Regions from separate parts of the Lysinibacillus sp. UBA5994 genome, predicted to be linked through region 2. Evidence: riboswitches for the same ligand, from Rfam matches in the RefSeq annotation. Region 2 holds a riboswitch; the other holds the start of a gene.
The links. A riboswitch is a leader RNA that binds a small molecule or an ion and turns the genes downstream of it on or off. The one in region 2 is predicted to bind S-adenosylmethionine.

Region 1: linked by a shared signal. The riboswitch ahead of B3D98_RS11060 (MetQ/NlpA family ABC transporter substrate-binding protein) and the one ahead of B3D98_RS00705 (methionine ABC transporter ATP-binding protein) in region 2 are both predicted to bind S-adenosylmethionine.

What each region holds. Positions count from the first base shown of each region.
Region 1 is NZ_DJAU01000031.1:61,187-64,061, forward strand. Features, by position in the region: gene B3D98_RS11050 (pyridoxal phosphate-dependent aminotransferase) at 1-514, shown strand, start outside; gene B3D98_RS11055 (PPC domain-containing DNA-binding protein) at 557-1,060, opposite strand; SAM riboswitch class I at 1,183-1,287, shown strand; gene B3D98_RS11060 (MetQ/NlpA family ABC transporter substrate-binding protein) at 1,376-2,206, shown strand; gene B3D98_RS11065 (methionine ABC transporter ATP-binding protein) at 2,314-2,875, shown strand, end outside.
Region 2 is NZ_DJAU01000002.1:78,727-83,514, forward strand. Features, by position in the region: gene B3D98_RS00690 (response regulator) at 1-710, opposite strand, end outside; gene B3D98_RS00695 (MetQ/NlpA family ABC transporter substrate-binding protein) at 924-1,775, opposite strand; gene B3D98_RS00700 (methionine ABC transporter permease) at 1,844-2,512, opposite strand; gene B3D98_RS00705 (methionine ABC transporter ATP-binding protein) at 2,502-3,530, opposite strand; SAM riboswitch class I at 3,613-3,716, opposite strand; gene B3D98_RS00710 (thioredoxin family protein) at 3,773-4,084, opposite strand; gene B3D98_RS00715 (hypothetical protein) at 4,099-4,440, opposite strand; gene gcvH (glycine cleavage system protein GcvH) at 4,532-4,788, opposite strand, start outside.

The DNA of each region.
Region 1 (2,875 bases), on a different contig from region 2:
CTTCCTTCAAGCAAAGGGTGCAAAAGAAGTAGGAGTTGAAATGTATACATTATCGAAAACCTATAATATGGCTGGCTGGCGTATAGGCTTCGCTGTAGGAAATGCTGAGATTATTGCTGCTATTAATCTAATTCAGGATCATCTGTTTTGTAGTCAATTCCCTGCCATTCAACAAGCTGCAGCAGTAGCACTGACGGCTTCCCAGCAATGTACGGATGAACTACGAGCTACTTATGAGCGTCGCCGCAATGTACTCATTGAAGAAGCTCGAAGAATTGGCTGGCATGTTACGGCTCCAAAAGGCTCCTTCTTCGCATGGCTCCCTGTACCACTAGGCTATACAAGTGAACAGTTTGCTGATCTTTTGCTCGAAAAAGCTGATATCGCTGTAGCAGCAGGTAATGGCTTCGGTCAATATGGTGAAGGCTATGTACGCGTAGGATTGCTGGTTAGTGAGGAGCGCTTACGTGAAGCAATCCATAGAATCGAGCAATTACAATTGTTTAAAAGATAATGACGCCGTATCCTGTAGCTATCACTAGCTACAGGATTATTACTATTTTTCAATTTTCCTTGGTTGCCCTAAACCATTTTCTAATGGATAAAATTGAACATGACCTGTTTCATCATCCCATTTTCGAATATGTTGAATTCCTTGTACCTCTGCCAACACGATGTCAGCAGTAATAACAGGGTTGCCCCCTTTTATTAAATGCCCACCTGATACAACACCCCATTGATCGCTCATAGAACCATGGATATGTGTCTCATATCCACCATCTCGTTTACACACCACACCTGAACCTTGAATAAATTCTAATGGTCCCTCTTTTTCAATCACATCACTAAAACGAACATGAATTTGAGCTGTTGCATCTGGCACTAAATAAACAAAGCTGCTTTTTTGAAAGCTGCCAATACAGCTTACAATTGTTGCTGACTCTATGCTATTCTCTTCGCAAAGCGCTTCAATCCCTTCAATGATATCTGTTCCCGTTAGAAAACGAGCACTAATAACCTTACCAAATGAACCTATACCATAATTAACTCTTATAGACATTGTAATCCCTCTTTTGCGTCGAAATATTATAATTATATAAAAAATTTAAAAATTATTTATTGACTTACTATACCCTATAAATTATATTAGTTCTATCGGAATTACAAAAAAATATTATAAATCTCTTATCAAGAGTAGCTGAGGGACTGGCCCTATGAAGCTCGGCAACCTCCTTTTTAAAGGAAGGTGCTAAATCCTGCAAACGAAATTCGTTTGATAGATAAGAGAGGACATCTTTTCATGAGCCTCTCTTAATTTGTAAGAGAGTTTTTTTATTTTCAAAAAACCGATAAAAACAATCTTGGAGGTATTATCATGAAAAAGAAAAATAAATTTTTAGTAGGATTAGCAAGTCTAACATTAGTAGCAGCTTTAGCAGGCTGTGGCTCTAAAGAAGATAGTAAAAGCCAAGCTGAAGGAATTGATGAAAAGAAAATCGTTGTAGGCGTCACTTCTGGTCCACACGAACAAATTGCAGAAGTAGCCGCTAAAGTAGCAAAAGAAAATGGGCTAGAAGTTGAACTAAAATCATTTTCTGACTATGTTTTACCTAATACATCCTTAGCTGAAGGTGATCTTGATGCGAACAGCTATCAACACGAGCCTTTCCTAGATACATTTAATAAAGACCATGATACAGATTTAGTACCAGTGGGCAAGACGATTTTAAATCCAATGGGTATCTACTCAGAAAAATATAAATCCTTTGATGACATTCCTGAAGGTGCAACGTTTGGCTTACCAAACGACCCAACGAATGGAGCGCGTGCCCTCTTTGTTTTACAGGAAGCTGGCTATATTAAGTTAAAAGAGGGTGCAGACTTAACAGCCTCGATCCGTGATGTAGAAGAAAACAAAAAGAATTTAAAATTCATTGAATTAGAGGCGGCTCAAATTCCTAAACAACTTAGTGAGGTAGATGTAGCAGCTATTAATACAAACTTTGCATTAGAAGCTGGTATTAATCCTAAAGATGACTCTATTTTATTGGAATCTACTGATTCTCCATACGTGAACTATATTGTTGTACGTGCTGAAAATGAAAATGATCCAACAATTAAAAAGTTCGTTGAGGCTTACCAATCTGACGAAGTGCGTCAATTCATCGAAGAGGAATTCAAAGGTTCTGTAATCCCTAGCTGGTAATATGTTCAGAAAGCTTCTATAAAGCCGAAGAATCTGCTGAAATTCCCCAATGGGAAGACGAGCAGATTCTTGCTTTTTAGAAGGTTGAGAAAGGAGCAAACAATTGCATGATTCAATTACAAAATATCTCAAAAGAATTTAAGTCGAAAAAAGGCATCATAAAAGCTGTGGATGGCATCAATCTTCACGTAAAAAAGGGACAAATTCATGGTGTAATAGGCTATAGTGGTGCTGGTAAAAGTACACTCATTCGTTGCGTTAATCTACTAGAACGTCCTACAGCAGGAAAAGTAGTGATAGACAATGTAGACATTACGACCCTTTCTCTTCACGAATTACGTCAAACACGCCAAAAAATCGGGATGATCTTCCAGCACTTTAATCTCTTAAAAACAGCAACAGTTTACAATAATATTGCAGTTCCCTTAAAGCTACTAGGCTATAAAGAGGCGGAAGTAAAAAACCGAGTAGCTAAGTATGCTGAAATTGTCGGTTTAACAGATAAACTAGATAGTTACCCAAATCAACTTTCAGGTGGTCAAAAACAGCGTGTGGCTATTGCACGTGCCTTAGCACAGGAACCAGAGATTTTACTTAGCGACGAAGCAACAAGTGCACTTGATCCAGAGACAACGGAAGCCATTCTTGAATTGTTGTTAAAAATTAATC
Region 2 (4,788 bases):
GGCATATGTCGTAAGATATGCAATATTTCTAAGCCATTTTTCAGAGGTAAAATATCATTCATAAGAATTAGATGCATATGCCCTGATTTATAATCATCCGATTGCAAAAAGCTATAGCCATCCTCATAAACCTTTACATCTAAAGAAAAATAAGGGATATTTATTTGCTTAAGCGTTGACTCTAATACTTGTCTAAAAATGGCGTTTTGCTCAATAATACTAACTTTCACTAATTCAGTTGGTTGCTCACAGTAATCCTTTACCTCTGCTATACTCCATGTTAATTGCTCATCCCCTGATAACATCTGTTTATTTTTATTTAACAGCTCTTCAAAAATAACGTTATTATTTCTTATTTCTGTTATAGAGGCCTTTAATGCAATCTGTTGGAACTTCCGTTCTGCTTTTAAGATGGCAAATATTCGTTTTAAAAACGCCCTAGCTTCTACATCACTACTTTGTAAAAAGAAGATGCCCCAATGATCCCCGTCGGATAATTGAAAAAGCAAGTCTGTCTTGCGTATTTTTGATTGTAAAAACGAGGTAACTTGATCATTCACATTTTCATTCAGTTGTGTAGCATTAGCTGTTTTTAAAAAGACTGCTGTTATAGTAAGGCGTGATCTAATAACACTTTCTCGCCATATTTTAAAGTAGCGCTCTACTTCATGTTCTTGCATGATGTCATGGGTGAATTTTATATCATTCATTAGAATCACTCCATCTAGTTTTTTCTTATTATTACTTTCTATCATTTATTTCATAGATTAACAACATTACTATAGTAATAAATATGACTAAACAATATCTAAACATAAATAGACGTCATAAAAAATACATAGTTTCTCATCAATTTAACTACAAATAAAAAAAGAGTACATAAGTCGTTGAACTTATGTACCCTTTTATAAAATTTTTAATTCTTATTTTACCGGTACTACTGCACCTTTCCACTCTTCTAAAATGAAGTCTTGGATTTCTTTAGATGTTAATACTTCTAATAATTTTTTAATTTCAGGTTTTGATTCATCACCTGCACGTACAGCGATGATGTTAACATATGGAGATTCTTTATCTTCAAGAGAAATAGCATCTTCAATTGGGTTTAAACCGTTATCGATGGCAAAGTTAGAATTGATAAGTACTGCATCGCCTTCATCGTTTTCGTACATTTGTACAAGCATTTCTGGGGCAGTATTTGCATCGAATTTAAAGTTTTTAGGATTTTCTTCAATATCCTTTAATTCTGCTGCTGTTTTATCAATGCCTTCTTTTAATTTGATTAAGCCTTTAGCCTCTAACAATGACAGCATACGACCATGGTCAGATACTGAGTTAGAAAGTAAAATTGTTGCGCCTTCAGGCAGGTCTTCTAACGTTTTATATTTTTTAGAGTAAATACCGATTGGTTCAATATGAACGCCACCTGCATTAACGAAATCATAGCCATTGTCTTTAATTTGTAGCTCTAAGTAAGGAATGTGTTGGAAATAGTTTGCATCAAGTGTTTTTGAGTCTAAATCTTGGTTTGGTAGAACATAATCTGTATATGTTTCAATTTCAAGGTCTATGCCTTCTTTAGCTAAGATCGGTTTTGCTTTTTCTAAAATAACTGCGTGTGGTGTATTAGAAGCACCTACTTTTAATGTTACGTTTTCTTTGCTATCTGTTTGATCGCCAGATGCTGATTTTTCATCTTCTTTTTTATCTGTACCGCAAGCTGCTAATGCTAGTACAAGTATTGATAAAAATAATCCTGCTAATAACTTTTTCATTTATGACACTCCCTTTTATTTGTTTAAAATATGTTAGCGGTAAAAACCGGAATAACCACTTTTTCTTGCTAGCGTTTATCAATTTTCTCGGTAATTAAATCACCAATCCATTGAATAATAAATACGACTACTAAGATCAAAATAGTTGCCATTAATGTCACATCTTGGCGATTTCGCTGGAAGCCGTCTAAGAAAGCTAAGTTACCAAGACCACCTGCACCAATAATTCCTGCCATCGCTGTATAACCTACAAGAGCAACAGCCGTTACAGTGATACCAGAAATTAAAGCTGGTAATGATTCTGGAACCAATACTTTCCAAATAATTGTAGAAGTTTTTGCTCCCATTGAACGGGCTGCTTCAATCACACCTTTATCAATTTCACGTAACGCAATTAATACCATACGAGCATAAAACGGTGCTGCACCGATAATTAAAGCAGGTAACGCCGCATTGGCACCGCGAATTGTACCTAGTAAAAATTTCGTAAATGGAATTAATAAAATAATTAATACGATAAATGGAATGGAACGGAAAATATTAACGAGTGATCCTGTTAAAAAGTTAACGATTTTATTTGCCCATAACTGATTGGGGCTAGTTAGAAATAGAACAATACCAATGACTAACCCAAGAATAAATGTCACAACCGTTGATATAGCTGTCATGTATAAAGTTTCATAGGTAGCTTGCCACATATTTTCCCAGTCTACATTCGGAAAGAGATTAGTTAGCATTTTCAATCACCTCCGTCTGTACTTCCACTATATTTAAATAACGAAGGGCTTCAGTGACGTTTGTCTGAGAGCCATCAATTTGCACAATCAATGTACCATATGCACCATTTTTTGTTTGCGAAATATTTCCGTGAACAATACTTACTTCTACATCAAATTGTTTCACAAGATGTGAGATGACAGGCTGTTCTGTTTTTTCACCAACAAAAATCAATTTGACAAGTTGTCCAGTTGGATAGTTTGTTTTAATTTGTGCTACCGTATCCTGTGTTTCCTTAGTGTCTGTAATTTGAGATACAAACTTCTTAGTAATAGCCGCCTGTGGGGCTTGGAAGACTTGTAATACCTCACCACGTTCCACAATTTCGCCTGCCTCCATCACCGCTACACGATGACAAATTTTGCGGATGACATGCATTTCGTGGGTAATCAGGACGATTGTTAAGCCTAAGCGTTCATTTATATCTACGAGTAAATCAAGAATGGCATCCGTTGTTTCAGGGTCGAGTGCGGATGTCGCCTCATCACATAGTAAAACCTCTGGATTATTCGCTAATGCACGTGCAATTCCTACACGCTGCTTTTGTCCCCCAGACAGCTGGGATGGATATGCCTTATCGCGCCCTTCTAAGCCTACAAGGGCAATTAATTCCTTCACACGCGCTTCACGTTGAGCCTTTGGGAAGCCTGCGATTTCTAAAGGGAATGCAATATTTTCGGCAACTGTTCTTGACCAAAGTAAATTAAAATGCTGGAAAATCATACTTACCTTTTGTCTAGCTGCTCTAAGTTTTTGCCCTTTTATCGATGAAAATTCTTGATTGTTCACCGTTACTGTTCCTGCTGTCGGTTTCTCTAAACCGTTTAATAAACGAATCATGGTACTTTTACCAGCACCACTATAGCCGATAATGCCAAAAATTTCACCTTTATTAATAGTAAGGTTGACGTCTTTGACTGCCGTTAATTCGCCATTTGCTGTTTTGTATTTCTTTGTAATATTTTGAAGCTGGATCATAGCGAATACTCCTTTTCTCATATAGAAAACCCCTTCACTCACAGACAAGTAGAAGGGGTCACGTATGATACGTTAAACCGTTCTCTCATCTTTCAAAGAAAAATCTTTGGGTGATTTGGCACCTTTTCACATTGTGATGGTTGCCGGGCTTCATAGGGCACTTCCCTCCGCCACTCTTCATAAGAGTTCGATATATTTAATGTTTTAGTAACATATTTGATACTTTACCACGCTAGTAAAGTTCAGTCAATTGATTTTTTTAACAATTCATATAAAAATGGTACGGATTGAAAAGCATAAATCTTTTCTGTCACTTTTCCGCCATCACTGATGAGTAGACATGGAACACTTTCAATTTGATGCTCATAAGCTATGTGTTCCAAAAAGTTGATATTTGCTTTACCAATTTGTAGCTGTGGCAGTAATTGCTCAATAATGGACATCATTTTAGATGCCACTGCACACGTTCCACACATCGGTGTATATAAATAAAATGCAGTTTTCTCTCCCGACTGTTTAGCCGCTTCCCACTGCTCTATTGACCATTCTTCCATTTACTCACGCAACCTTACAAAATATATTCATTATGGATTGAAAAATGTGCACGCAGTAAGATCATTGCTAGCACTTTTCTTGGTGTCGTTTCTACTTCCTTGTATGTTGGCATTGTGCGCAGATGCTCAGCCTCTGGATAATGTCTGTCCATTAATGCACGTAGCTTATCACCAGAAGTATCTGCATCAAAAAAAGTAAATAGCTCACAGCCCTCATAGGGATCCAGTAGTTCTTCTAATTGATGCACACCAATTGTACCATTCGTACATAGTATTGTAACATTCTCATTCAAAATAGGCTCAATTTGTAGCTTATCTGAGCGCCCTTCTACTATCAAGCATTTTCCCTCGAACATTACGCCACCTCCATTTAGAGATCCCCACTTATAAGTCATTATATAACAAAAAACGCCGGTAGTTTCCGACGTTTTTCGATTATGGCTTGTCTTATTCAGCGATCATTTCTTCGTATTGCTCTGCTGTCATTAGTTTCTCAACTTCTGATGCGTCAGCAGGCTCAACAACGATCATCCATGCTTTTTCATATGGTGATTCATTAACGAATTCTGGGCTATCTTCTAAATCTGCATTTACTTCAACTACAGTACCTGAGATTGGTGCATATAATTCAGAAACAGTTTTTACTGATTCTACGCTACCGAATGGATCATCTGTTTTGATTTCGTCGCCAACTTGTGGAAGCT